DNA from 3 places in the Pedococcus bigeumensis genome. Region 2 is predicted to be linked to each of the others. Evidence: predicted binding sites of a transcription regulator. Region 2 holds the regulator's gene; each other region holds the start of a gene.

Region 1 (9,374 bases), on a different contig from region 2:
CCAGGAGGTGGGGGTCGCTCGCGGAGTAAGGGCGCCCGTCGGCGGCCTTGCCGCGCACGCGCTCGTGGATCGAGCGGACGCGTCCGATCTGCTCCTGTGCGTGGTCGATCGTGCCGAAGGTCGTGGTGGCGAGGAACTCACTGGTGCGCTGGAGCCGGCCCCACGGGTCGCCCTTGTAGCCCGAGTGCCCCGCGACCCCGGCCATCGCGAGCGGGTGCAGCGACTGGAGGAGGAGCGCCCGGATGCCGCCCGGGAACATCGCGGCGTCGGCATGGACCCGCCAGATCGGGTCGTCCGGGGTGAACCAGCGCGGGCCCTCGGCGCCCCAGATGCGTTCGGCCTTGGCCTGGGCGTCGGAGCCGGCGACGCGGGACCGCAGGGCCGACGCGAGCTGGCGGCGGGCGCTGTCGGCCATCGGCGTGAGCAGGGTCACTGGGAGCGCCTGGCCCGGCGCCGGGGAAGCTCCTTGAGCCGGGCCGCAGGCGTCGGGACGTCGGCGGGTCGCACCCGCGTGGCCAGGTCGCTGTTGGCGATCAGCTCGGCGATCGGCGTCGTGGAGGTGGGGTGGGCGGCGATGGGGTCGTCGCCGGAGAACACCACCCACACCGGCTCGCTGTGGTCGGCGCGCGGGTCGAACGTCTTGAGCACGCTCCCCTCGCGCACCGTCGCCGCGTGCTCGATCGCCCGACGGCGAGCCTTCTGCCGGTCGAGGGCGGTCTGGGCGGCCTTCATTGCCGGTTCCTTGGCCTGCTGTGCCAGCACCACGACGTGGGGGCCGTACTTGACGCCCCACTTCACGAGGTTGCCGACTGCCTTGCCTTTGCTGGGCATGCTGCCTCCCTGACTGGTCCGGCTCCCACCCTAACTTCCGGGCGAAGCAGGAGATCGGAAACGTTCGGGCGAAGCAGGAGATCAGAAACGGTGGCCGCCTAGTCTTCGACCATGAGTGACCTGTCTCTCCCCGACCCGCTCCGCCGCGACTACGTCGGCGAAGGCATCTCCGAGGCCGAGCTCGCGCCCACCCCGTGGCAGCAGGCGCGGGCCTGGGTCGACGACGCCGTCGCGCGCGCGCAGGTGCACGCCGACGTCCCCGAGCCCTACGCCCTCTCGGTCGCCACCGTCGACGCCGCGGGTCGGCCCAACGTGCGCACCGTGCTGATGCGGTTCTTCGACGAGCGGGGCCCGGGCTTCGTCACCGGCACCGAGTCGGCCAAGGGCGTCGAGATCGCCGCCACCGGGGGCATCGCCGCGGCGCTCACCTGGCCGGCGATGTACCGGGCGATCCGGTTCCGGGGCGTGGCGGAGCAGCTCTCCCGCGACGAGGTCGCCGGCTACTTCGGCTCGCGTCCGTGGGCGTCGCGGATCTCCGCATGGGCCTCGCGTCAGTCCCAGCCCATCGACGGACGGCAGGGCCTCGAGGACGCCTACGCGAGGTATGCCGCGCAGTTCCCCGACCACGGGGACCCCACCGACGTGCCGGTCCCCGACTTCTGGGGCGGCTACCGGGTGGTCTGCGACGAGGTCGAGTTCTGGGGCGGTCGTCGCAACCGGTTGCACGACCGGCTGGTGTTCAGCCGGGTCGCCGCGGGCTCGCTCGACGACGCTGACGCTTGGGCCCTGAGCCGCCGCCAGCCCTGACCCAAGCCACTTGTTCGGAGGATCCACCGCGCCATCACCGGGTGGATCCTCCGAACGACGGGGTGTGAGTGGGTGAGCGGGAGCCGGCCGCCGCCGACAGGCCGTTCCTACCCGTCCGTATCCCGGAACGGACGGCAGCGGGCGGCCACCGTGGCCCCAGACTTGTGAACGGAATCACACGCGCGCGTCAGTGTCGCCGTTCGCGCGGTCCCCGTCCCGACCGCCGAATCCGAGGAGCCTCATGGCGCCCACCGACCCCACCGCCGTTCCACCGACCCCTCAGCACCCTGCCCTCCACCCCGTCGTGGCCGACGTCACCGCCCGGGTGACCGACCGCAGCCGGGCCAGCCGCACGGCATACCTGCAGCGGATCTCGCGCGCGGCCTCCGAGCTGAGCCTGCGCCCGGCGCGGACCGACCTCGGCTGCTCCAACCTCGCCCACGCCGTCGCCGCGTGCGGTGGCAGCGACCGCACGGTGATGGCCGCCGACACCGGCGTCAGCCTCGGCATCATCACCTCCTACAACGACATGCTCTCGGCGCACGCGCCGTTCGAGCACTACCCCGCCGCGATGAAGCAGACCGCGCGCGAGGTCGGCGCGGTCGCCCGCGTGGCCGGCGGGGTGCCGGCGATGTGCGACGGCATCACCCAGGGACGCGCCGGCATGGAGCTCAGCCTGTTCAGCCGCGACGTCATCGCGATGTCGGCGGCGATCGCGCTCAGCCACGACGTGTTCGACGGGGTCCTGATGCTGGGCGTCTGCGACAAGATCGTGCCGGGGCTGGTCGCGGGGGCGCTGGCCTTCGGCCACCTGCCGACCGCCCTCGTGCCGGCCGGGCCGATGGCGTCGGGTCGCTCGAACGCCGAGAAGGCCGAGACCCGCAAGGCCTTCGCCGCCGGTGAGGTCGGGCGCGAGGAGCTGCTCGAGAGCGAGGTGGCGTCCTACCACTCGCCGGGCACGTGCACCTTCTACGGCACCGCCAACTCCAACCAGATGCTGATGGACGTCATGGGGCTGCACCTGCCGGGCGCGGCGTTCGTCCACCCCGACGACCCGCTGCGCGACGCGCTGACCGCGGCGACCACCGCGCGGGTCGCCGAGATCGCCGCCTCCGACACGCCCTACGGCATCGGCCAGGTCGTCGACGAGAAGGCGGTCGTCAACGGCGTCGTCGCGCTGCTCGCCACCGGCGGCTCGACCAACCACACGATGCACCTCATCTCGATGGCTGCCGCCGCAGGTATCGACCTGACGTGGGAGGACTTCGACGACCTGTCGACCGCGATCCCCTCCGTCGCCCGGATCTACCCCAACGGCCCGGCCGACGTGAACCACTTCGACGCGGCCGGTGGCACGGCCTTCCTCGTGCGCACCCTGATCGACCACGGACTCCTGCACGAGGACGTCCTGACCCTCGCAGGGCCGGGCCTGCGGCGCTACACCCAGCGGCCCGTGCTGGTCGACGGTCGGCTCGAGTTCGTCGACGTGGCAACGGAGTCCGGCGACCCGGCCGTGTTGCGCGCGGCCGACGACCCGTTCAGCGTCGACGGTGGTCTGCGGGTCCTGGGTGGCACCCTGGGCCACGCGGTCATCAAGGTGTCGGCCGTGGCGCCGGAGCACCGGGTCGTCGAGGCGCCCGCCCGCGTCTTCACCGACCAGGTGGGCTTCCTCCAGGCGTTCTCACGCCGCGAGCTCGACCGCGACGTCGTCGTGGTCATCCGCGAGCAGGGCCCGTCCGCCAACGGCATGCCCGAGCTGCACGCCCTCACCCCGTCGCTCGGCGTGCTCCAGAAGCGGGGGTATGCCGTGGCGCTGGTGACCGACGGCCGCATGAGTGGGGCGTCGGGCGCGATCCCGGCAGCCATCCACGTGACCCCCGAGTCGGTGCACGCCGGGCCGATCTCGAAGCTCCAGGACGGCGACGTGGTGCGGGTCGACTCGTTGACCGGGCGCCTCGACGTGCTGGTGGACGACGAGGAGTTCGCCGCCCGGGTGCCCTCCCCGCGGGTCAGCGAGGAAGGCATCGGCACCGGCCGTGAGCTGTTCGCCGCCATGCGCGGCGCAGTCGGCCGGGCCGACGAAGGGGCCCACGTCTTCGGCAGCCTCGGAAGGCTGTGGGAGAAGGCCGACGCCGCACCGTTCCTGAGCCACGAGGAGACCCGATGACGACCAGCAGCCTTCACACCACCGAGTCCCCGGGGGACCTGACGCCCGGCGACCCCGCGGGGAGCCGGCCGCTCCTGCGCGACGGCGCCGACGTCCTCGCCCTGGCGCCGGTCATCCCGGTCGTCGTGGTCGACACGGTCGAGCAGGCGGTGCCGCTGGCCCGTGCGCTGGTGCGCGGCGGCATACCGGTCATCGAGATCACGCTGCGCAGCGCGGCGGGGCTCGGCGCGATCGAGGCGGTGGCCTCGCAGGTCGAGGGCATGGTCGTCGGCGCCGGCACAGTGGTGACGCCGGAGCAGGTCCGACAGGTCGAGGACGCCGGCGCGCAGTTCCTGGTCACGCCGGGCTCGCCGCCGAGGTTGCTCGAGGCGGCGCTGGCCAGCGCGCTCCCCCTGCTCGCCGGGGCCGGCACGCTGACCGAGATGCTGACCCTGGCCGAGGCGGGGCTGGAGGCGATGAAGTTCTTCCCGGCCGAGGCCAGCGGCGGTCGTCCCTACCTGTCGGCGGTCTCCGGTCCGTGCCCGCAGCTGCGGTTCTGCCCGACCGGAGGCATCACGCCCGAGACGGCGGCCGCCTGGCTCGCCCTGCCCAACGTCGGCTGCGTCGGGGGCTCGTGGCTCACCCCGAAGGACGCGGTGGCCCGGGGCGACTGGGCGCGCATCGAGGCCCTGGCGGCCGAGGCGGCGGCGCTCCGCCACTGAGAGCAGGGTGGCAACACGTCGCGTGAGGGGCGACGTGTTGCCACCCGGTGGGCACCGGACGGCCCAGCGCCGGGTCGGTGCGGGCCTGCCGGCAACAGGTGGCGGGCATGGAACAGCCCGTGGGCCCTGCCGGGCCGCCTTCGAGCGGCTCGGCGTGCGCAGGGGACGACCTGCGCGGCCCACGGGCTGCGGTGAACTGCTTGGGATTGCGCCGGATGGCGGACCTCGAGCAGTCGAGGTGCGCTAGCGCGCAGTCACCTCACGCGTCCAAATTGAAATCACTTCTTGGACCACCTCCCTTCCGTGTAGCTCGACGCTAATTCGGGAAGGTCGCCCCGTGCAACAACTTTCTTTTCTCCGACCCGGGGGTCAGACCGAGGTGACGACCTCGTCGTAGTCCAAGCGGGGCAGCCGGTCCATCCAGGCGCCCTCGGCGGGACGACCGATGTTGACCACGGCGATGGTGCGGTGCGCGCCGTCGGGGAAGAACTCGCGGTCCACGCCGTCGGCGTCGAACCCGGTCATCGGGCCGGCCGCGAGGCCGGCGGCACGGACGCCGAGGATGAAGTAGGCGACCTGGAGGGTCGCGTTGAGCATCGCGGAGCCCTCACGCATCTCGTCGTTGCCTGCGAAGAGGTCGCGGGCGCCCTCGAAGTGCGGGAAGACCTTGCCGAGCTCGTCGTGGAAGTCGGTGTCGGCGGCGAGGACGGCCACCAGGGGGGCGGTGGAGGTCTTGGCCTTGTTGTTGCCGCCCATCTGCTCGACGAGGCGGCCGCGGGCCTCGGGAGTGCGCACGAGCACGATCCGCAGCGGCTGGTTGTTCATCGACGTCGGGGCCCACTTGACCAGGTCGTAGATGGCGCGCACCTGCTCCTCGGACACCGGCTCGTCGGTGAACGCGTTGGCGGTGCGGGCGTCGCGGAACAGCAGGTCCTGGGCCTCGGGGGAGAGCTCGAGGTGGTCAGCGGCGAACTGGGCCTCGAGCACGGTCAGGGAGTCGTGGGTCTGGGTCATGAGTGATTGAACAATCAACTTCATGGTTGCATTCCTCAACCACGGAGCAGCAGGTCAGCCGCCCGCCGACCCACCGACGGCGACGGCGGGGGCGGGTGCCGCGAAGTGCTCCGGACCGTCCCAGGGACAGCCGCACGACCCCCTCAGCACCACCCGGGTGGGGAGGATCTGGGGCTGCACGTCGCGCGTCCGGCCCTGGATGCGTTCGTGCAGTCTGATCGCGGCCCAGCGGCCCAGCTCGTGGGTGGGCTGGCGCACCGTGGTGAGGCCGGGGTCGACGTAGCGCGAGGCCATGATGTCGTCGAAGCCCACGATGGCCACGTCGTCGGGGACGGCGACCCCGCGGCGTCGCAGCAGGGTCAGGGTGGCCAGCGCGAGCTCGTCGTTCGCGCAGACCAGGCCGTCGACCGCGTCGCCGGCGTCGAGCAGGGCCGCCACGATCTCGGGCGCCGACGACTCCTCGAACCACACCCGCAGCGGAGGGAGCGCCTCGGTCAGCCCGGCCTCGCCCAGAGCAGCCGCGAACCCGGCATACCTGGCCGCGATGTCGTGGGAGGTCTCCGGGTCGCCCGCGAAGACCAGCCGCCTGCGGCCGTGCTCGAGGAGGTGGGTGGTCAGGGCCGAGGCGCTCTCGCAGTTCTCGACGGTGACCGTGTCGCAGCCCTCGATGGGGGTGTGCGCGAGCACGACGGTGGGGGTGTTGCGCGCCAGCGTGCGGATCATCGCGTCGCCGGCCGTGCCGTGGGTGAGGACGAGGCCGTCGACCCGCGCGAGCAGGGTCCGCAAGGTCGTGTCGAGGTCGGCGATGCCCGCGGTGAGCACGACGACCACCGACTGGCCGTACTGCGCCGCCGTCGACTCGTAACCCGCCAGGAGCTCGGCGAAGTAGGGGCCGGTGAGCCCCGGCAGCACCAGGCCGTGCGCCTCGTGCCGCTGCACGTCGATGGTCCTGGCCGCCCGCAGCGGCACGTAGTCGAGCTCCTCCACGGCGCGGAGCACCTTCTGGCGCGTGACCGGCGACGACCGGGCCGAGCCCTGCAGCACCCGCGAGACGGTCGCGATGCTGACCCCGGCCCGCTCGGCGACGGTGTAGATCGTCACCGGGCGGTCGCTGTCGGCGTCGATCGCGACCGGTGGACCAGGCTCCATGGCGACCATCTTGCCGCACCGGGGCGCGCCGGAGCAGCGCAGGCGCCGGTATGCCGCGGGCTCGCCTCAGCCCGTGGCGGCCGCCCGGTCGAAGGGGTTGGGGATGGCGTCGAGCAGGGTCTGCGTGTAGGCGTCCGCGGGGTTGCGGATCACGTCGAGGGCGTGGCCCTGCTCGACGACCCGGCCCTCCGACAGCACGAGGACCTCGTCGGCCAGCAGCCGGGCGCTGAGCAGGTCGTGGGTGATGTAGAGGACGCCGATGTCGTGGCCGGTCACCAGCTCCTGGAGCAGCTCCAGGATCTCGGCGCGGATCGACACGTCGAGGCTGGAGATCGGCTCGTCGGCCACGATCAGCTCGGGGTTGGCGGCGAGCGCCCGGGCGATGACGACGCGTTGTCGCTGTCCTCCCGAGAGCTCGTGCGGGTAGCGGTCGAGGAACCGGTTGCTCGGGGTCAGCGCCACCGTCTCGAGCAGCTCGCCGGCGACCGCATCGGCCTCCTTGGCGCCGAGTCCGCGGTGGTTGCGCAGGGGGCGCGAGAGCGTGTAGCGGAGCGTCAGGGCCGGGTTCAGCGAGCTGTAGGGGTCCTGGAACACCATCTGCACGTGCTTGCGGTAGCTGCGCAGCTGCCGCGAGCGCAGCCGCTCGACCGCGATCTCGCCGTCGGACGCGCTGAAGTGGATGGTGCCGCTCGTCGGCTTGTCGACGCCGGTGATCATCCGGGCCAGCGTCGTCTTGCCGCTGCCGCTCTGGCCGACCAGCGCGGTGACCTCGCCCTTGCGCAGCTGGAACGACACGTCGTCGACGGCGGTCAGCCGCTGGCGGGTGAAGCCCCGACGGCGCTCGAAGACCTTGGTGACCCCGTCGACCTGGAGGAAGACCTCGCCGCGCAGGGCCCGCGCGCTGTCCTCGACGGTCTTGACGAACTCCGGCCCGGCGAAGCGCCGGGTCGGCTCCGGGAGGTCGACCGGACGGTCCGCGGACGGACCGCGCTGCAGGTGCGCGACGTGGCAGGCCACCTTGCCGGCGGCCAGGGGGAGCAGCGGCGGGTCGTCGGTCGTGCAGCGCTCGATGGCCTCGGGGCAGCGGTCGGCGAAGCGGCACCCCGAGATGGGCCGGGTGAGGTCCGGCGGCCGGCCCGGGATGTAGGTGACCCGGACCGTGTCGGCGCGGGGGTTGCCGTACGACCCCAGCAGGCCCTTGGAGTAGGGGTGCAACGGGTCCTCCACGAGGGAGGCGGCGGGTTGCTCCTCGACGAGCTGGCCGGCATACATCACGAAGATCCGGTCGGACAGCTCCATGACGGTGCCGATGTCGTGGCTGATGAACAGCACCGCGAAGCCCTGCTCCTTCTGGAGCCGGCGCACCGCCTCGAGGATCGAGCGCTGCACCACGACGTCGAGGCCGGTGGTGGGCTCGTCGAGGAGGACGAAGCGCGGCCGGTTCGACAGGGCCAGCGCGAGGTTGACGCGCTGCTTCATGCCGCCGGAGAGCTCGTGCGGGTAGGCGGTCATGAACTTGGGGTCGATCATGACCATCTCGAACAGCTCGCGGATGCGGGCCGTCACGGCGTCGCCCCGCAGGTCGCTGTGCTCCTCGATCGCGTCGCGGAACTGGGCCGCCACGCGCATCACGGGGTTGAGCGAGTTCATGCTGCTCTGGAACACCGTGGCGATGTCACGCCACCGGCGCTGCCGCAGCTCCTCCTGGGACAGGGTGGTGAGGTCGACCCCGTCGAACTCGATCGAGCCGCCACTGATCCGGCCCGGCTTGGAGAGCAGACTGAGCAGGGCCATGGCCAGCGTCGACTTGCCACTGCCGGACTCACCGATCAGGCCGACGAACTCGCCGTCCATGAGGTCGAAGCTGACCTGGTCGACGGCGGTGAGGGCGGGCGACATCTTGGGCTCGAACCGGACGCTGAGGTCGCGGACCCGGAGCAACGGGGCGGCCGGGTCGGTCACTGCACCTGTCGTGGTGGTCATGTCAGTCCTCCCTGAGGTGGGGGTTGGACAGCAGGTCGACCCCGAAGTTGATGAACGTCAGCGAGGTGATGAGCAGCGCCAGCACGAGGCCGGGAGCGAGCACCCACGCCCACAGTCCCTGGCCGACCGCGCCCTGGGCGTCCGCCTGGTAGAGCATCGTCCCCCACGAGATCGTGTTGGGGTCGCCGAGGCCGAGGAAGGACAGGCCCGCCTCCGCGCCGATCGCGCCGGTGGACGCACCGACGAAGCCGGCCGCCACGAGGGACGTCATGCTGGGCATGATCTCCCGGAAGATGATCCGCCCGGAGCCTTCGCCGGCGAACTTGGCCGCCGTGACGAAGTCGCGGTTGCGCAGGGTGATGATCTGCGACCGCTTCGCCCTGGCGTGGCCGGCCCACGAGGTGATCCCGATGACGAACACGATGAGCGGGACGCCGCGCACCTCGCTGTAGGCGATGAGGACGATCATCAGGGGCAGCACCGGCACGACGATCGCGACGTTGGTGATGAAGGACAGCACGTCGTCGACGATCGTGCCCTCCTTGTAGCCCGACCACATGCCGATGACGAGGGCGATGGAGGTCGACACGAGGCCGCCGAACAGCCCGACGACGAGCGAGATGCGGCTGCCGTAGACGAGCTGGGCGAAGATGTCGGCGCCCTGGCTCGTGGTGCCGAGGTAGTGCTCACCGCTGGGCGGCAGCAGCGCCTCGAAGTCGGAC
Region 2 (9,374 bases):
TTGCCCCGTCCGGCAACACGACCACGACCAAGAGGACATCATGGGCTCTGTCATCAAGAAGCGCCGCAAGCGCATGGCGAAGAAGAAGCACCGCAAGCTGCTTCGCAAGACGCGCCACCAGCGACGCAACAAGAAGTGACCGAAGGCCCCCGCACTGCGGGGGCCTTCGCTCTGTCCCTCCCGGTCGCTGGGATGGACGTCACCCTCCGGGCATGGACGTCAGGCTCGCGCCGGCGGGCCCGGTCGGTAGGGTCTGCACTGTGGCTGACGTCGTACTCGTGACGGGCGTCTCGAGGTATCTCGGGGGGCAGTTCGCGCGCGCCCTCACGGCCGACCCGTCGGTCCAGCGCGTGATCGGCGTCGACGTGATCCCGCCGCCCGGCGACATCGGCCGGGCCGAGTTCGTGCGCGCCGACATCCGGAACCCGATGATCGGCAAGATCATCGCCCAGTCCGAGGTCGACACCGTCGTGCACATGAACGTCATCGCCACCCCGACCCACGCCGGCGGGCGGACCTCCCAGAAGGAGATCAACGTCATCGGCACCATGCAGCTGCTCGCTGCGTGCCAGAAGGCCACGAGCATCAAGCGCCTGGTCGTGAAGTCGTCGGCCGCCGTCTACGGGTCCAGCCCCCGCGACCCCGCGATGTTCACCGAGGACATGGGCCCGAAGTCGTTGCCCCGCGCGGGGTTCGGCAAGGACTCGGTCGAGGTCGAGGGCTACGTGCGGGGCTTCTCGCGCCGTCGCCCCGACGTCGAGATCTCCATGCTCCGCTTCGCCAACATCATCGGCCGCGGCATCCGCACCTCGCTGACCGACTACTTCGCCCTCCCGGTCGTGCCCGTGCCGTTCGGCTACGACGCCCGGTTGCAGTTCGTCCACGAGACCGACGCCATCGCCTCGCTCCTCATGGCCACGACCGGCCCGAGCAGCGGCATCACCAACATCGCCGGCGACGGCGTGATCACCGTGGCCCAGGCCGCGGGGATGGCCCGACGCCCGATCGTGCCGGTGCCGATGCCCGCGGCGGGGATCTTCGGCAACCTCGTCAAGCGCTCGGGGCTCGCCGACTTCAGCAGCGACCAGATCCAGTTCCTGGCCTACGGCCGCGGGCTGGACACCCGGCGGATGCGCGAGGTGATGGGCTTCGAGCCCGCCTACACGACGCGCGCCGCCTTCCAGGACTATGCCGACGGCGTCGGTTCGGTGATCCCGGGCGTGGGGATGCTCGGTGCCGCCGTCACCGGTGCTGCGGGGAGTGCCGCCAGCGCGATCAGCCATGTGTGGGCTGCAGGGAGGAACGACTGATGGCCTCGACCTCCGGCGCCAAGGCGTCGAAGAAGCCGACCGCCCGCAAGGGGGCGCTGGCGGCGGGAGCCGCCCGCGCCTCGGGGGAGCGGGCCAAGCGCCGCAGCACGCCCCTCCTCGCGGCGGTCGACGCGGCCGCGCCCGAGACCGCGCCCGGGTCCAGCGCCCAACCCACGACCCGGTCCACGACGCGGTCCACGACCGGCACGACGGCCGACCGCGACGCCTCGGACACCTCGGACGCCGTCACCGTCCGGCGGGCCGCTGAGCCGGCTGCCGGCGGCGACGCGACGAAGGACGGCCCGGTCGAGCCGACCTCGAGCGGGAAGCACCGACCTCGTCCGGTGGCCAAGGCGGTGCCGACCCGCAAGGCAGTGGCGCGCTCCGGCGCCCGCGCGGCCAGGGCGGCCAGGTCGACCGTGCCCACCGGAGCCGCCCGGGAGGCGACCGGCGCCGCGAAGCCGGCCGCGCGGCATACCCAGGCGCCGAAGGTGCGGGTGCTCAAGGCGGTCACCGACGAGGTCGTCCTTCCCGAGGCCATCGACTCCGCCGCGGGCTCGGGCTCGCGCAGCGTGGCCCCCGGTGTCGAGGAGCTGCTGACAGCCGGGATCGCTGCCGTGCGCGTGGCGGCCGAGGCCGCGGGCATCTCGCCCGACGACGTCGAGCGCCACATCGCGTCGCTGCTGTCGTTCGTGCGGCGGCGGGTGACCGGCGACTACACCGTCGACGAGTTCGGGTTCGACGAGGACTTCACCCGGCACTTCTACCTCCCGGTGCTGCGCCCGCTCTACCGGTCGTGGTTCCGGGTCGAGGTGCGCGGCATCGAGAACATCCCGGCCGAGGGCGGTGGGCTGGTGGTGGCCAACCACTCGGGCACCATCGCGATGGACTCGCTGATGACCCAGGTGGCCGTCCACGACGAGCACCCGGCGCACCGGCACCTGCGGATGCTCGGCGCCGACCTCGTCTTCCAGACCCCCGTGGTGGGGCAGGTCGCCCGCAAGTCCGGCTCGACCCTCGCCGCCAACCCCGACGCCGAGCGGCTGCTGTCCAGCGGCGAGCTCTGCGGCGTGTGGCCCGAAGGCTTCAAGGGTGTGGGCAAGCCGTTCAGCGAGCGCTACAAGCTCCAGCGGTTCGGGCGGGGCGGGTTCGTCTCGGCCGCGCTGCGCACCGGCGTGCCGATCATCCCCTGCTCGATCGTCGGTGCCGAGGAGATCTACCCGATCATCGGCAACATGAAGACGGTCGCCCGGCTGCTGGGGGCTCCCTACGCGCCGATCACGCCCACCTGGCCGTTGCTCGGTCCGCTGGGGCTGATCCCGTTGCCCAGCAAGTGGATCATCGAGTTCGGGTCACCCGTGGAGACGGCCGACCTCGGCCCCAACGCCGCCGATGACCCGATGCTGGTCTTCGACCTCACCGACCAGGTCCGCGAGACGATCCAGCAGACGCTCTACTCGCTGCTGATGCAGCGGCGCTCCGTCTTCTTCTGACCCATCTTCTTCCGACCCGGCTCCGGCCACCCGCGTGGTCCAGCCGAGCCTGGGTCAGCCGTCTGCCGAGCGCGGCCAGGACGGTCAGGGGAGGGTCAGCGTCACGCCGGGCAGCGTGACCGGTCCGAGCGTGCTGCTGGGGACGGTCGCAGCCACGCTGCTCGTGCCGAGGCTCACCGTGGGGAGCGGCACCGTGGCCGTCACGGACGGGACGACCGGCACCGAGACGCTGAGCGTCGGAAGGCCCACGCTGGCGCCGGTCGTGCCCACGCTCGAGCCACCACCGCCGCCGCCGACGACAGGACCCGACGTGCTCGACCCGCCGGGCACAGGCACGCCGCCGGGCACGGTGACCGCGGTGTCGGGCACGGTGACACCACCCGAGCCGGACGCCGTGGGGGAGCCCGAGGGTGCCGTGGTCACGGACCCGGGCAGCGACGCGGGCCCGAGGGTCGAGGAGGCGACCCCGCTGCAGGCGCTCCCGCAGGCGGCGAGCCGACGGGCCGTGATCTGCTCGGTGTCGCGCAGCAGCGACTCCAGGACGGCCAGCTGCGGCAGCGACTCGGCCGGCACCTCGGTGCGCAGGGCCTCGAGCTGGGGGAGGGTGCGCGCGGTGAAGTCGCGCATCGCGAGCAGCGCCTGGGGGTTGCCGGTGCTGGCGTAGGAGGTGTCGAGCGCCTGCCGGCCCTTGCGCACCGAGTCGGCCGCGGCCGTCAGGGCCGTGTCGACGTCGGTGACCTGCCGGCTGCCCTCGGACAGGGTGCGGGCGTCCGAGACGTGGCCCTGCGCCTGCGACAGGTAGGTCTGGCCGCGCTCGAGGTCGTTGTCAGCGAGGCGGACGGCGACCCCGTCGAGCCAGCCCTTCACGGGGTAGAGCGCCTGGCCGGGAACGGCGGTGCGGGAGGCGACGCCGACGACTCCCCCGACCAGGAGCACGGACGCGGCGGCGCCGGCCAGCAGTCTGGGCAGCCCGCGGCCGACCACGACGACGACGGGGGTGGTGCGCGACGCGGCACGGCGGGCAGCGGCCGCCTTGGCGGCGCCGGGGCTCGGCGCCGGCATCCGGGCCGCCTCGGCCATCAGCCGGTCGCGCAGGGTGGCCACGAACGCCGCGTCGGCAGCAGGGACGGCAGAGGTCAGCCCCACGAGGTGGCGGCTGGTCTCGACGAGCTCGGCCAGGCCTTGGTCGGTGACGCGCTCGCCTTCGAGGGCGCGCTGGAAACGGTCTGCCGCGCGGTTCAGCACTGGCATGCCGACACCTCCCTCCCCAGCCCTGCTGCGACCCGTGCGGGGATCGAGGTGATCCACGCGGCCGTGTCGATGACGGTCTCTCGCGCTGAGAACGAGCGACTCCCCCGGAAGTTACGCGCCGAGACGTAGCGAAACCCGCCGCAAGCCGGGCCCGAGCCGGCGAGAACCGCACGCACCTCGACCGCCTCAGATGTCGACATCGGCGAGCTCCCTGTGCAGGGCCCGCACGGCGCGGAGCTGGAGCTGCTTGACCGCTCCCTCCGACTTGCCGAGCACCTTGGCCGTCTCGGCGAGGGTGAGCCCCTGGAGGAAGCGCAGCACCACGCACTCGGCCTGCTCGGGCTTGAGGCCCTTCACGGCCTCGAGGAGTCGCTCGTCGCGCAGCCGGTCGAGCACCTCGTGGTCGGGCGCAGCCTCCACCCGGGGGTCGGCGTCGAGCATGTCGGCGGTCGAGACCTCCATGCGGAAGCGCGCCGACTTGGCGTTGTCGGTGATCAGGTTGCGGGCGATGGTGATGAACCAGGCCGCGATGTCCCGGCCCTGCCAGGAGAAGGAGTCCATCCGGCGCAGGGCGCGCAGGAAGGTCTCGGAGGTGATGTCCTCGGCGAGCTGCCGGCCACCCACTCGCACGTAGACGTAGCGGTAGACCACGTCGACGTAGCGCTCGTAGAGCAGGCCGAACGCCTCGCTGTCACCGCGCTGCGCGAGCTCGACCAGCGCCGAGATGCGCTCGAAGTCCTGGGGTGCCTCGCCCGGACCGAACCCCGCACTGGCTGCGCTGCCCCCGTGGCTGGACCCGCCTCCCGACAGCGTGCCGGCGTCACCCGCGATGGTGAGCATGGCCCGGAGGCCGGCGAGGAAGTCCGCGGTCGCCGGACCCATCCCGTGGTCGCCGGCTGCGTGACCGATCGCCGGGGTGCTCGTTGCCCAGACCGGAGCGCTGCGGGCAGGACGGAGCACCGCGAGTCGGCTCGCGGCGCTGCGACGTGCTCGGATCCGGATGGGGGCCTCCTGACCGGGACAGTTTCCCCGATATCGGGCGGATTGTCAGGAGACCTGCGCCACACCCGTCACCCAGGGCGGCGGGACACAGGCCAACGTCCGCATCCGGACGCAAACAGGGGTATGCCGCGGTCGTCGCTAGCGGGAGCGGCGCCGGGCCGCGGCGGCCAGGGCGCCGGCGAGGGCGGTGGCCCCGACGGCCTGGACCCCGAACTTGGCGGCGCGCCGCCCGGTCCGGTAGTCACGGATGGTCCAGCCGTGCGCCCGGGCGTGGTCCCGCAACGCGCCGTCGGGGTTGATCGCGCACGGGTGCCCGACGAGGGAGAGCATCGGGATGTCGTTGGCCGAGTCCGAGTAGGCCGAGCACCGCCTGAGGTCGAAGCCGCGCTCAGCGGCGAGCGCCTCGATCGCGGTGGCCTTCGCCGCACCGTGCAGCGGCTCCCCGGCGAGGCGCCCGGTGTAGATGCCGTCGACGGACTCGGCCACGGTGCCGAGCGCCCCGGTGAGCCCGAGCCGGTCGGCGATCACCCGGGCGACCTCCACCGGCGTCGCGGTGACGAGCCAGACCTCCTGGCCCTCGTCGAGGTGCATGCGCGTCAGGGCCTGCGTCCCGGGCCAGATCTTGTCCTGCATCGCCTCGTCGAAGATCTCCTCGCCGATGGCGCCGATCTCGGCCACCGAGTGGCCCGCGATGAAGCCGAGCGCCTGCTCGCGGATCTTCGCGACGTGGTCGAGGCTCTCCCCGAGGGCGGCGTAGCGCAGCTGCTTCCATGCCATCGCGCTGACGTCGCGAACGGTGAAGAAGCCGCGGCGCCAGAGCCCGAGCGCGAGCAGCCAGATGCTGGCGCCCCGCAGGACGGTGTTGTCGACGTCGAAGAACGCGGCGGCAGTGGGGTCGGCCGGGGTCAGGAGCGCCTGGTCCAGCTCGCTCGGCCGCTCGCTCATGGCAGCCAGCCTAGGGCGGTGGGCGAGGTCACCGGCCCCGGGGCCGGGCCGCGCCCGCCGTGGCGGCCGCGCGGCATACGCTCGGGGGGTGTCCGGAACCGCCCCCCCCGCCGAGCCCCCTGAGGGCCCGGCGCCCGCCGAGGTGCGCATCACGCTGGTGAGCAAGCCCGGCTGCCACCTGTGCGACACGGCCCGCGAGGTCATCGGCCGGGTGGCCGCCGACCTGGGGGTGGGCTGGGTGGAGCGGTCGATCGAGGACGACCCCGCACTCAAGGAGCAGTACTGGGAGCAGATCCCGGTGACCTTCGTCGACGGGCGGCAGCACGACTACTGGCGGGTCGACGAAACGCGGCTCAGGTCCGCCCTCGCGCGCTGAGCGGAGCGGTCGGGGCGACCGGCGGATCGAGCACGAAGTGACGCGGCTCACGCCCCCGACGGGGCGGTCGCTTGTGACTTTGTGCATCGGTTCACAAAAGCGTAATCTGCAGAGGCTCCCGTCCGCCCCAGCCAGGCGCGGACTGCCAGTGATGAGAAGGAGCCGGAAAAGACTGTGTCTGCCGACCCGAGCGCCCGTCGGGGTATTCCCGACGCCACGGTGGCACGGCTACCGGAGTACCTCCGCGCCCTGACCGGCTTGGCGGAACGCGGGATCACGTCGGTGTCCTCCGAGGAGCTGGCCTCCGCCGCAGGCGTCCGCAGCGCCAAGCTGCGCAAGGACCTCTCGCACCTCGGCTCCTACGGCGTGCGTGGTGTCGGCTACGAGGTCGACCACCTCGCCTACCAGATCTCCCGGGAGCTCGGCCTCACCCAGGACTGGCCGGTCGCCATCGTCGGGATGGGCAACCTCGGCCACGCGCTGGCGGCCTACAGCGGGTTCGCGACGCGCGGGTTCCGGGTGGTGGCCCTGCTCGACCAGGACGCCGGGCTGCTCGGCCAGGAGATCGCCGGCATCACCGTGCAGCCGATGACCGTGCTCGACGAGCTCGTCGCCGAGCAGGGCCTGGCCATCGGCGTCATCGCCACGCCGGCAGCGTCCGCGCAGGGCGTCTGCGACCAGCTCGTCGCCGCCGGCGTCCGCTCGATCCTCAACTTCGCGCCGTGCGTGCTGGTCGTGCCCGACGACGTCGACGTGCGCAAGGTCGACCTGTCCACCGAGCTCCAGATCCTCGCCTTCCACGAGCAGCGCAAGGCGCTCGCCGCCGGGGGTGCGCTCGACCGCGTCTCGCTCGAGCCCGTCGACGACGTGGTGGGCCGATGAGCCTCGTGATCCTGGGCCTGTCCCACCACACCGCACCGCTGCCCCTCCTCGAGGCCATGACCCTCGACGCCGCGGGCCGCCGGACCCTGTCCGCGAGCCTGACCGGGCGCGAGAACCTCACCGAGGCGATCGTGGTGTCCACCTGCAACCGCACCGAGGTCTACGCCGAGTCGGCGACCTTCCACGGTGCCGTCACCGACATCGCCGACGCGCTCACCGAGGTCACCGGGGTCAGCCGTGACGAGCTGCGCGAGCACCTCTACGTCCACTACGAGGACCGCGCCATCGCGCACGCCTTCACGGTCGCCTGCGGGCTCGACTCGATGGCGGTGGGCGAGGCCCAGATCCTCGGCCAGATGCGCACGGCGCTGCGCGAGTCGCAGAAGGCCGGCCACGCCGGACCGGCCCTCAACACCCTCTTCCAGCAGGCGCTGCGGGTCGGCAAGCGAGCCCACACCGAGACCGGGATCGACGCCGTCAGCGTCTCGCTCGTCGAGGCGGGGCTGGCCCGGGCCGAGCGCGAGCTGGGCCCGCTGGCCGGCCTCCAGGTGCTCGTCGTCGGCGCCGGGGGCATGAGCTCGCTGGCCGCGACCACGGTGGCGCGGCGGGGCGCCGCCGGGCTCTCCATCGTCAACCGCACGTTCGCGAAGGCGGTGCGACTGGCCGAGCGCACGGGCGCCACCGCGCGACCCCTCGACGACCTCTCCGCCGCCCTCGCGGTGGCCGACGTGGTGATCTCCTGCACCGGCTCCACCGGCGTGGTGGTCGACCTCGCGACCGCAGGCGACGCGCAGGTGGCCCGGGGCGGTCGCCCGCAGGCCTACATCGACCTCGCCCTGCCCCACGACGTGGCCCCCGAGGTCGCCTCGCTGAGCGGGGTGACCCTCGCCGGGCTGGCCGCGCTGGGGGAGGAGCTGTCCGGTGGGCAGACCCCGCCGCAGGTGAGCGAGGTGGCCGACCTGGTCATCGGTGAGGTCGCGGCATACCTGACCTCGCGCGCCGCGGAGAGCGTCGCGCCGACCGTCGCCGCGCTGCGCTCCCACGCCGCCGACGTCGTCGCGGGCGAGCTGACCCGCCTCGACCAGCGGCTGCCCGACCTCGACGAGGTGGCTCGCGCCGAGGTGCAGCTCGCGGTGCACCGCATCGTCGAGAAGCTCCTGCACACCCCGACCGTCAGGGTGAAGGAGCGGGCCGTGGGGGGTCAGGGCGCCGACTACGCCGAGGCGCTGCGTGAGCTGTTCGACCTGCGCCCCGGCGAGGCCGCCACCGCGTCCGTCCCGCCGCCCCAGCGGGGAGGTATGCCGTGAGCACGCCCCCCACCGCCGCGTTGACCCTGCGCCTGGGCACCCGGCGCAGTGCGCTCGCGACCACGCAGTCCACCTGGGTGGCCGACCTGCTGCGCGCGCGGGGCCACTCCGTCGAGCTCGTCGAGATCGTCACCGAGGGAGACACCTCCACCGCGTCGCTGGCCTCCCTCGGCGGCACCGGGGTGTTTGCGGCGGCCCTGCGCCGGGCGCTGCTCGAGGGTGAGGTCGACTTCGCCGTGCACTCCCTCAAGGACCTGCCCACCACGCCCGAGCCCGGGCTCGTGATCGCTGCCGTCCCGGTCCGGGAGGACCCGCGGGACGTGCTCGTGTCGTCCGGCGGGCGCACGCTGGGTGAGCTCGGCGAGGGGGCTGTCGTCGGCACCGGTTCGCCGCGCCGGGTCGCCCAGCTCGCGGCCCTCGGCCTCGGGCTGTCCGTCAAGGACATCCGCGGCAACGTCGACACCCGCATCGCGCTCGTCAAGGACGGCGCCCTCGACGGTGTCGTGCTGGCCCGCGCCGGCCTCGCCCGGCTGGGCCGGCTCGACGAGGTCGCCGAGGCGATCGACCCGCTGCAGATGCTGCCCGCCCCCGGGCAGGGTGCGCTGGCGGTCGAGTGCCGTGCCGACGACTCCGCGACGCTGGCTGCGCTCGAGGTCCTCGACGACCCTGACACCCGCACCTGCGTCACCGCCGAACGTGCCGTCCTCGCCGCGCTCGAAGCCGGCTGCTCCGCACCGGTGGGGGCGCTCGCCGAGGTCGTCGAGGGCGAGGACGGCCTCGAGCTGTCGCTGCGCGCCTTCGTCGGCGC
Region 3 (9,374 bases), 500 kb from region 2:
GGAACTCGGTCTCGAAGCGGGAGACGTCCTCGACGGCGACGGAGTCGAGCTGGCCCGTGGTGCCGGTCCAGATCGAGACGACCTGCTCCTCGACCGGGAACGGCGCGGCCTGCTTCTGCTTGAGCAGCTCGACGAGGCGAGCACCCTTGGCGAGCTGGGCCCGCGAGGCCGGGTCGAGGTCGGAGGCGAACATCGCGAAGGCCTCCATCGCGCGGAACTGCGCGAGGTCGAGCTTCAGACGACCGGAGACCTCCTTCATGGCCTTGATCTGCGCGGCGCCACCGACTCGGGAGACGGAGACACCCACGTCGATCGCGGGACGCACGTTGGCGTTGAACAGGTCGGCCTGGAGGTAGATCTGACCGTCGGTGATGGAGATGACGTTGGTCGGGATGTACGCCGAGACGTCACCGGCCTTGGTCTCGATGATCGGCAGACCGGTCATCGAGCCGGCGCCGAGGTCGTCGGAGAGCTTGGCGCAACGCTCCAGCAGGCGGGAGTGCAGGTAGAACACGTCACCGGGGTAGGCCTCGCGGCCCGGCGGGCGACGCAGCAGCAGCGACACGGCGCGGTAGGCCTCGGCCTGCTTCGACAGGTCGTCGAACACGATGAGGACGTGCTTGCCCTGGTACATCCAGTGCTGGCCGATGGCCGAACCGGTGTAGGGCGCGAGGTACTTGAAGCCGGCCGAGTCGGACGCGGGAGCCGCGACGATGGTCGTGTACTCGAGCGCGCCGGCCTCCTCCAGGGTGCCGCGGACGGCAGCGATGGTGGAGCCCTTCTGACCCATGGCGACGTAGATGCAGCGAACCTGCTTCTCCGGGTCACCCGACTCCCAGTTCTGCTTCTGGTTGATGATCGTGTCGACCGCGACCGTGGTCTTGCCGGTCTGGCGGTCACCGATGATGAGCTGGCGCTGGCCGCGACCGATGGGGGTCATGGCGTCGACGGCCTTGAGGCCGGTCTGCAGCGGCTCGTGCACCGACTTGCGCTGGACCACCGTGGGGGCCTGCAGCTCGAGGGCGCGGCGCTCGGTCGTGTCGATCTCCCCGAGGCCGTCGATCGGCTGGCCGAGCGGGTTGACCACGCGGCCGAGGAACGCGTCGCCGACGGGGACCGAGAGGACCTCTCCGGTGCGCTTGACCTCCTGCCCCTCCTCGATCTTGGAGAAGTCACCGAGGATGACGACGCCGATCTCGTGGACGTCGAGGTTGAGCGCGAGGCCCAACGTGCCGTCCTCGAACTCGAGCAGCTCGTTGGTCATGCACGAGGGCAGGCCCTCGACGTGGGCGATGCCGTCTCCGGCGTCGCTGACGCGGCCGACCTCTTCGCGGGAGGCCGTGCCGGGCTCGTAGGACTGAACGAAGTTGTCCAGCGCGTCCCGGATCTCCTCCGGACGGATCGAAAGCTCCGTCATCTGATCTCTTCTCCTCGATAACCGGCCCGATGAGTCGAACCGAAGTCTGTGGTGTGGTCCTGCGTCTTCAGTTGTGGTGGGGCTCGTGCGGTGAGGCTCGTGTGGTGAGGCTCGGGTGGTGCGTATGCCGCGTGGTGCGGTGGGGGGTGGTCAGCCGGCGAGGTGCCGGCGGGCCTCGTCGAGGCGCCGCAGCACCGTGCCGTCGACGACCTCGTCGCCCACCTGGACCCGGATGCCGCCGAGGACCTGCTCCTCGATGACGACCTGGAGCAGGACGGGCTTGCCGTAGATACCCTGCAGGGCCGTGGCGAGCCGTTCACGCTGCTGCGGGGTGAGGTCGGTGGCGGCCGTGACGACCGCCGTGACCTGCTCGCGGCGCTGCGCCGCGAGCCCGAGGTAGCGCTCGAGGGTGCGGTCGAGCTTGCGACCGCGGGGGGCCAGCACGGCCTGGCGGGCCAGTCGCACCGTCTCCTCGGCCGCCTTGCCCTCCAGCAGCTCGCTCACGACACCGGCCTTCGCGTCGACGTCGCCCTGGCGGTTGGTCAGCCGGTCGCGCAGGTCGGGGTTGCCGGCGACGATCCGGTCGAACCGGAACAGCTCGTCCTCGACCCGGTCGATCCGGTTGGCCTGCTCGGCACCCGCGAGGATGGCGGTGACCGCCAGGTCCTCCAGGGTGTCGGAGAGGTCGCGCTCGGTGGCCCAGCGCTGACCGACGAGGTTCTTGACCACGACGATCGCCTCGGCCGAGACCTTGCCGTCGAGCAGTCGCTCGGCGAGGGCCTGCTTCTCCGTGCCCTCGCGGGACGGGTCGGCCAGGGCCCGGCGCAGGGTGGCCGAGCCGTCGATGACGCCGACGACGGCCAGCAGCTCGTCACCGAGCACCCGACGGTCGACCCCACCGGCGAGCGCGGCGTCGAGCGCCTTGGCTCCGGCGATGGCGGCCGCGCGCGAGGACCCACGCATCAGGCGTCCTCCCCGACCTTCTCGGGCTGGATCTCCCCAGCCTCGAGCTCGGCGAGGAAGCGGTCGACGATGCCCTTCTGACGAGTCTCCTCGTGCAGCGACTCACCCACGATGCGGCTGGCCAGGTCGGTCGACAGACGACCCACCTCCGAGCGGAGCGAGACGACTGCCTGCTGGCGCTCGGCCTCGATCTGCTTGTGCGCCGCCTCGGTGATCCGCGCCGCCTCGGCCTGCGCGTGGCCGCGCATCTCCACGACGATGGCCGCACCCTGCTCGCGAGCCTCCTCGCGGATCCGGGCTGCCTCGGCACGGGCCTCGGTCAGCTGGGCCTGGTACTGCTCCAGGGCCGCCTGGGCCTGCTGCTGGGCCTCCTCGGCCTGCTGCATTCCGCCCTCGATCGCGGCGGTCCGCTCGGCGTACGCCTTCTCGAGGTTGGGCACGACCTTCGTGGCCACGACCCAGTAGAGGATCGCGAAGGCGATGACGCCGAAGATCAGCTCACCCCAGAGGGGCAGGATCGGCAGGCGCTCGCCGGTCTTGTCCTCGGCGGCGGCCGCGACAACCACCTGCGTGATGCCGGTGAAGTGCTGCACGGGTTCTCCTAGTGCTGTGGTGCCAGGGGGCGTTGGGCTGGGTGGTTCGGCTTACTTGAAGACGAACGCGAGCACCAGACCGAAGATGGCCAGCGCCTCGGCGAGGGCGAAGCCCAGGATGGCGATGCCCTGGAGGACGCCGCGCGCCTCGGGCTGGCGGGCGACACCGTTGATGTAGGCGGCGAAGATCAGGCCGATGCCCACACCGGGGCCGATCGCAGACAGGCCGTAGCCGAGGATGGCGATGTTGCCAGTCATGTCAGAGGTCCTCTTTCGGTTATCAGGTCCGTCGGCACCTCGCCGAGCGGGAGTTCGTGTGGCGTATTCAGTTGTGGGTCGGGCGGTCCTGCACCGGGCCGACGTGCGGTCGGCCCGGACGTCTCAGTGCTCGTCGGCGAGCGAGCCGGCGATGTAGGTCGCTGCGAGCAGCGTGAAGATGTAGGCCTGCAGGAACTCGATCAGCCCCTCGAAGGCGGTCAGCACGAAGGCCATGCCGAAGGAGCCGACACCGGCGACCTTCAGGCCCAGCCCGCCGTGGATCAGCATGTACTCGCCACCGGTGATGAACAGCAGCAGGAGCATGTGTCCGGCGAACATGTTGCCGAAGAGTCGCAGCGCGAGCGTGAGCGGCCGGGTGACGAAGTAGGTCAGCAGCTCGAGCGGGATGATCAGCACGTAGATGCCCTTGGGCAGGCCCGGCGGGATCATGTGCTTGATGTGTCCCCAGGCGCCGTTCTTCCGGATGCCGACTGCGTGGTAGATCACGAACACCAAGAGGGTCAACGCGATCGGGAAGCCGATGCGGCTCATCGTCGGGTACTGGATCGGCGGGATGATGCCGAACAGGTTGTTGACCAGGATCAGCATGAACATGCTGAAGAGCAGGGGCACGAACTTGAGGAAGTCGTGGCTGCCGATGATGTCGCGGGCCACGCCGTTGCGCACGAAGTTGTAGGCGTTCTCGGTGACCCACTGACCCTTGCCGGGGACGACCGCGGCACGTTTGGTGGTGGCGACGAGGAACCAGGAGATCAGGGCCACGGAGATGGCCAGGACGACCATCGGGCGCGTGATCGCGAAGTCACCGTGACCGATCAGCGGCTGGTAGAACTCGGCCGGCGTGGGGGCGTGGAAGCCCTCACCTTCGCCGCCCTCGGCAGCCAGGCTGATGGCACCCAGCACGTTCAGACTCACAGGTTCTCCTCGAGCTTTGCGTTCGGAACAGTCCACGGGCCAACGGGGGCAGCGCCGAGAGGCGGGGGCCCGGCATACAGAGGGGGGAGCTGACCTGCGGAAGTCATTGCGTACCGTACCGGAACCACACGAGGTACAGCGACAGCACCATCCCGCCCACGATCCCCACGGCGACGAGCCAGGTCGTGCCCAGCCAGTGGTCGAGTCCCCAGCCCAGCGCGCCGAACATCGACGGCCCGGTGATGAGGTAGGACACGACGTTCCACATCCTGGCCTCGTCGAGCCGCTGATGACCCGAGTCGGCCTTCTCCAACGGCGTCTGCCGAGGGTCCGGCGACGGTCGCGAGGGCGGTGTGGTCACGGTGAGCTCCTGTGGTCATGTGGCCGAGCCCCCATCCTGCCCCGAATCGTCCGGCGCGTCGAAAACGAGCCGGCGGGAGCGGACGAAGGCGATCACCTGGAACACCTGCCACACGAGGGCGACGGCCAGGACGGCGATGCCGAACGCGGTGCCGTCGAGCCAGGTCGCGTCCTGCAGCGCGATGATCACGACGAGCAGGAAGATCATCTGGCCCATGAAGACGGCCAGGGCGCTGGCGAGGAAGCGCAGCGGGTCGGCGGCGCTCCCCAGCTTGCGCATGACGACCAGGCCGAGGGCGAAGAAGGTCAGCGCGATCACGAAGCCGAGCGCGGCACCCAGGGCGGCCTTTCCGCCTCCCACGACGGCGGCGACGACCACGGCGACCGGACCCACCGCAACGGTGGGGAGGAAGGCTCCACGCAGCATCACCGCGAACGGGTCGCGGTCGGTGTGCGGAGTTGTGCTCACGGTCTGGCCTGCCTGATTCGTCGGGGCTGCGGTGCCTGGCGAAAGGGGTGGTCTGCACCCACCTTGGGGTGCTTGTGAAAGGTATCACAAGCGCTCCGGACGCTGCCACCAGGGGGTCCGGAGGCTGCCACCCGGGGGTCCGGAGGCTGCCACCCGGGTCCCGACAGAGCCTCACCCGAGCCGAGCTCGGGCGGCTCCGGGCCCCGGTAGCCTTCGGCCATGCCAGCCACTCCCCCGACCGGCGCCCCCCTCAGGGGCCGGTTCGTCCGGCTCGACGTCATGACGATGGAGGACGCCCCGGGGCTGCACGCGGTCTACACCGACCCGGGCGTCTACACCCAGGGCTTCGTCATGCGTCCGCCCCCGGCGGACCTCGCGGCCACGCGGGCCGACACCGAGGACAACATCGCGGCCGGCGCGAGGGGTCGGACGGCATACACGGTCCGCCTCACCGGCGAGGGCGGCCTCGGCGAGGCAGGCACCGTCGTGGGCACCTCGTCGCTCGGCGACGTCGACCTCGGGAACGAGCGGATCCACCTCGGCTGGACGATGTACGGCTCGCGTTGGTGGGGCACCCAGGTCAACCCCGAGTGCAAGCTGCTGCTGCTGGGTCACGCCTTCGAGTGCGGCTTCGGGCGGGTCAAGATCCAGACCGACGCGGTCAACGAGCGCTCACAGGCCGCGATCGCCAAGCTCGGCGCGACCCGCGAGGGCGTCCTGCGCCGGCACACCCGCCGGGCCGACGGCAGCTTCCGCGACACCGTGGTGTTCAGCGTGCTGCGCGACGAGTGGCCGGCCGTGCGCGCCGGTCTCCGGGCGCGGCTGGACCTCCCCGACGCCTGAGCCGGCCGGCGGTGCGACCGGCGCCGGGCGACCGGTTCAGTGCGACCGGTTCAGTGCGACCGGTTCAGTGCGACCGGTTCAGTGCGACCGGTTCAGTGCGACCGGTTCAGTGCGACCGGTTCAGTGCGAGCGCGGCCGGTGGCCCGGGATCGACCAGCGCGGCAACCACAGGGTGAGCACGCCGATCACCACGACGGCGGCCAGCACACCGGCCCCGGCGACCCGTGCGTCGTCGACGAAGATGAAGCTCACCGAGCCGAGGGCGGCGACCGCCGCCCACAGCCACAGGAGCAGCACGGCCCGCCGGTGGCCGTGGCCGAGCTGGAGCATCCGGTGGTGCAGGTGCTGCTTGTCGGGGTGCCAGGGGCGCTCCCCGCGGGCCGTGCGCCGGACGACCGCCAGCAGGATGTCGACCAGCGGGAGCAGGATGATCGCGGCCGGCACGACGAGTGGGAGCAGGGTCGCGGCGACGGGGTTGGTGCTGACCTGCGCGGGAGTCACGTTGCCGGTCGTCGAGATCGTCGCGGCGGCGAGCAGGAGGCCCAGCAGCAGGGCCCCGGAGTCACCCATGAAGAGCCTGGCCGGGTGGTAGTTGTGCGGCAGGAACCCCACGCAGCAGCCGATCAGCGCGGCCGAGATGAGGGTCGCCGACGAGAAGACGTTCGGTGGGTCGAAGGTGCGCGAGATGCCGTAGCTGTAGATGAAGAACGCCGTGCCCGCGATCACCACGACTCCCGCCGCGAGACCGTCGAGGCCGTCGATGAAGTTGACCGCGTTGGTGAACAGCACCACGGCGAAGACGGTGAGCCCCACCATGATCGGCTGCGGCAGCACGGTCACGCCGCCGATCGGCAGCTGGTAGAGCAGCACGCCGCTGAACGCCATGATCCCGGCCGCGATCATCTGGCCGCCCATCTTGGTCAGCCAGTCCATCTCCCGGATGTCGTCGATCGCGCCGATCAGGCAGACGATGCCGCCCCCGACGAGCACCCCCTGCAGCTCCGGTCCCAGCCGGAACACCTGGCCCAGGAAGGGCAGGTGGCTCGCCGCGATCATGGACGCCGCGAAGCCGAGGTAGATCGCCACTCCCCCGAGCCGCGGGATCGGTGTCGAGTGCACGTCGCGGTCGCGGACGGGGGTGAACGCGCCGGTGCGCACGGCGACGGCACGCATCAGCGGCGTCGCGGCATACGTGATCACCGCGGCGACCATCAGGACGAGGAGGTACTCGCGCACTCAGGGCGCCTCTCGGGTGGGTGGGGACTCAGCCCCGAGGGTATGCCGGGAAGCGGGTCACGAGGTCCGTGACCCCCGCGCGGACCTCCTTGGAGACGGCGTGGTCGGGGTCGGCGTCACCGCGGATGACCGCCGTGGCGATGAGCTCGGCGACCTCGCGCATCTCGTCGGTGCCCATGCCCTGGGTGGTGACGCAGGGGGTGCCCACCCGGATGCCGCTGGCGATGTTCGGCTTCTGCGGGTCGAAGGGGATGGCGTTCTTGTTGAGGACGATGCCGGCCGCGTCGGACCGCGCCTCGGCGTCGGCGCCGGTGACGCCGACGCCCTGGAGGTCGTGGAGCGAGAGGTGGGTGTCGGTGCCGCCGGTGGTGGGGCGAATGCCCTTCTCGCCCAACGCGGTTGCCAGCACCGCGGCGTTCTCGACGACGCGCTTTGCGTAGGCCTGGTAGTCAGCGGTGGCGCACTCCTTGAAGTTCACCGCCTTGGCCGCGATGGTGTGCATCTGCGGGCCGCCCTGCATCATCGGGAAGACCGCCTTGTCGAGCTTGGCGGCGTGCTCTTCCTTGCAGACCAGCGCCCCGGAGCGGGGACCACGCAGCACCTTGTGCGTCGTGAAGGTGACGACGTCGGCGTAGGGCACCGGGCTGGGGATCGCCTTGCCGGCGACGAGGCCGATGAAGTGCGCGGCGTCGACCCAGAAGATCGCCCCGACCTCGTCGGCCAGCTTGCGGAAGAACTCGAAGTCGATGAGCCGCGGGATGGCCGACCCTCCGGCGAGGATCACCTTCGGGCGGTGCTCCTTGGCGAGCCGCTCGACCTCGGCGTAGTCGATGTTCTCGGTCTGCTTGTCGACGCCGTAGTGCACGGCGTTGAACCACTTGCCGGAGAACGAGACCTTGGTGCCGTGCGTGAGGTGGCCACCCATCGGCAGGGCCATCGCCAGGATCGTCTCGCCCGGCTGCATGAACGCGCCGTAGACGGCCTGGTTGGCGCTGGCGCCCGAGTGCGGCTGGACGTTGGCGTGGTCGGCGTCGAAGAGCGCCTTGCACCGCTCGATCGCCAGCGTCTCGGCCTTGTCGACCTCCGAGCAGCCGCCGTAGTAGCGACGGCCCGGGTAGCCCTCGGCGTACTTGTTGGACAACGTCGAGCCCAGGGCGGTCAGCACCTCGGGGCTGGACATGTTCTCCGAGGCGATGAGCTGGAGTCCGCTCCGGATGCGGTCGAGCTCGGAGACGAGCACCCCCGCGATCTCGGGGTCGAACGACTCGAGGGCGCCGAAGTCGGAGCCGTAGAAGGTGTCAGCGCTCATGCGGGTCTCCTGGGAGGGTGCTGTCGGTGTCGTCGGTGCTGCTGGTGGCGGGATCCGCGGGCAACTCTATTGCCTGGGTCGGTTCGGTCTCGGGGGTGTCCGACGCCTCGTCGGGCACTGCGGTGGGCTCGTCGGCGGTCTCCGCCACGGGCTGTTCGGGCTCCGGATCGGTCTCGGGCTCGGTGGGCTCGGACTCGGTGGGCTCGGACTCGGTGGGCTCGGGCTCCTTCGGCTCGAGGGCGGCCCGGAGCTGCTCCTCGGTGACCGCCCCGGCCCGCAGCACGACGAACTCCTCCCCCGTGCAGTCGATGATCGTCGACACCTCGGTGCTGGTGGTCGGGCCGCCATCGAGGTAGACCGACACCGCCGCCCCCAGCTGCGAGGCCGCATCCGTCGCCGTCGTGGCGGCCGGCTGCCCGGTGAGGTTGGCGCTGGTCACCGCCATCGGCCCGACCTCGCTCAGCACCGCGAGGGCGATGTCGTCCTGCGGCATGCGCAGGGCGACGGTGCCGTTGGTCTCCCCCAGGTCCCACATCAGCGACGACTGCGCCTTGAAGACCAGGGTCAGCGGTCCCGGCCAGAACTCGCGGATCAGGTCGCGCGCCCAGGGCGGCACGTCGGTGGCGAGGCCGTCGACCGTGCGCACACTGGGCACCAGGACGGGCGGGGGCATCTCGCGTCCGCGGCCCTTGGCGGCCAGCAGGGACGCGACCGCTTCCGCGGAGAACGCGTCGGCGCCCACGCCGTAGACGGTGTCGGTCGGCAGGACGACGATCTCGCCCGCGCGGACGGCCTCGACCGCCTTCGCCACGCCGTCACGGCGGCCCTCTTCGGTGCTGCAGTCGTAGACCGGGCTCATGGCCCCCACCCTATTGCGGGGTCGTCGCCCGGGAGGGGCCGACCTCGAGCTCGCTCAGCCGAGCTCGGCCCGACGCGGCACGACCTGCTGGCCGAGGCCCGCGGCGCCGACCGGGTCGCCGCTCCGCGGCA

What was found. The regulator Rex, encoded in region 2, represses fermentation and respiration genes when NADH is low (regulators of the CRP and FNR family bind a similar motif). The targets are predictions, from matches to a motif close to CTTGTGAANNNNTTCACAAG.
Region 1: a site for Rex is predicted at 1,800-1,819, ahead of edd (phosphogluconate dehydratase). Genes of this name have one in related genera too.
Region 3: a site for Rex is predicted at 5,068-5,087, ahead of ABD262_RS02805 (Cg1360 family ATP-synthase-associated protein). Genes of this name have one in related genera too.

What each region holds. Positions count from the first base shown of each region.
Region 1 is NZ_BAAAQS010000003.1:1,016,645-1,026,018, forward strand. It holds gene ABD262_RS15455 (oxygenase MpaB family protein) at 1-415, opposite strand, end outside; gene ABD262_RS15460 (hypothetical protein) at 430-831, opposite strand; gene pdxH (pyridoxamine 5'-phosphate oxidase) at 943-1,638, shown strand; gene edd (phosphogluconate dehydratase) at 1,880-3,805, shown strand; gene eda (bifunctional 4-hydroxy-2-oxoglutarate aldolase/2-dehydro-3-deoxy-phosphogluconate aldolase) at 3,802-4,506, shown strand; gene ABD262_RS15480 (malonic semialdehyde reductase) at 4,876-5,520, opposite strand; gene ABD262_RS15485 (LacI family DNA-binding transcriptional regulator) at 5,575-6,669, opposite strand; gene ABD262_RS15490 (ABC transporter ATP-binding protein) at 6,736-8,652, opposite strand; gene ABD262_RS15495 (ABC transporter permease) at 8,654-9,374, opposite strand, start outside.
Region 2 is NZ_BAAAQS010000001.1:70,232-79,605, forward strand. It holds gene ABD262_RS00340 (30S ribosomal protein bS22) at 41-139, shown strand; gene ABD262_RS00345 (NAD-dependent epimerase/dehydratase family protein) at 261-1,310, shown strand; gene ABD262_RS00350 (lysophospholipid acyltransferase family protein) at 1,310-2,803, shown strand; gene ABD262_RS00355 (hypothetical protein) at 2,888-4,054, opposite strand; gene ABD262_RS00360 (sigma-70 family RNA polymerase sigma factor) at 4,241-5,014, opposite strand; gene ABD262_RS00365 (HAD family hydrolase) at 5,195-6,001, opposite strand; gene ABD262_RS00370 (glutaredoxin family protein) at 6,090-6,377, shown strand; gene ABD262_RS00375 (redox-sensing transcriptional repressor Rex) at 6,552-7,259, shown strand; gene ABD262_RS00380 (glutamyl-tRNA reductase) at 7,256-8,566, shown strand; gene hemC (hydroxymethylbilane synthase) at 8,563-9,374, shown strand, end outside.
Region 3 is NZ_BAAAQS010000001.1:570,727-580,100, reverse strand. It holds gene atpA (F0F1 ATP synthase subunit alpha) at 1-1,417, opposite strand, end outside; gene ABD262_RS02830 (F0F1 ATP synthase subunit delta) at 1,568-2,380, opposite strand; gene ABD262_RS02825 (F0F1 ATP synthase subunit B) at 2,380-2,955, opposite strand; gene atpE (ATP synthase F0 subunit C) at 3,025-3,231, opposite strand; gene atpB (F0F1 ATP synthase subunit A) at 3,355-4,167, opposite strand; gene ABD262_RS02810 (AtpZ/AtpI family protein) at 4,271-4,528, opposite strand; gene ABD262_RS02805 (Cg1360 family ATP-synthase-associated protein) at 4,544-4,996, opposite strand; gene ABD262_RS02800 (GNAT family N-acetyltransferase) at 5,216-5,839, shown strand; gene ABD262_RS02795 (MraY family glycosyltransferase) at 5,960-7,075, opposite strand; gene ABD262_RS02790 (serine hydroxymethyltransferase) at 7,104-8,384, opposite strand; gene ABD262_RS02785 (L-threonylcarbamoyladenylate synthase) at 8,374-9,243, opposite strand.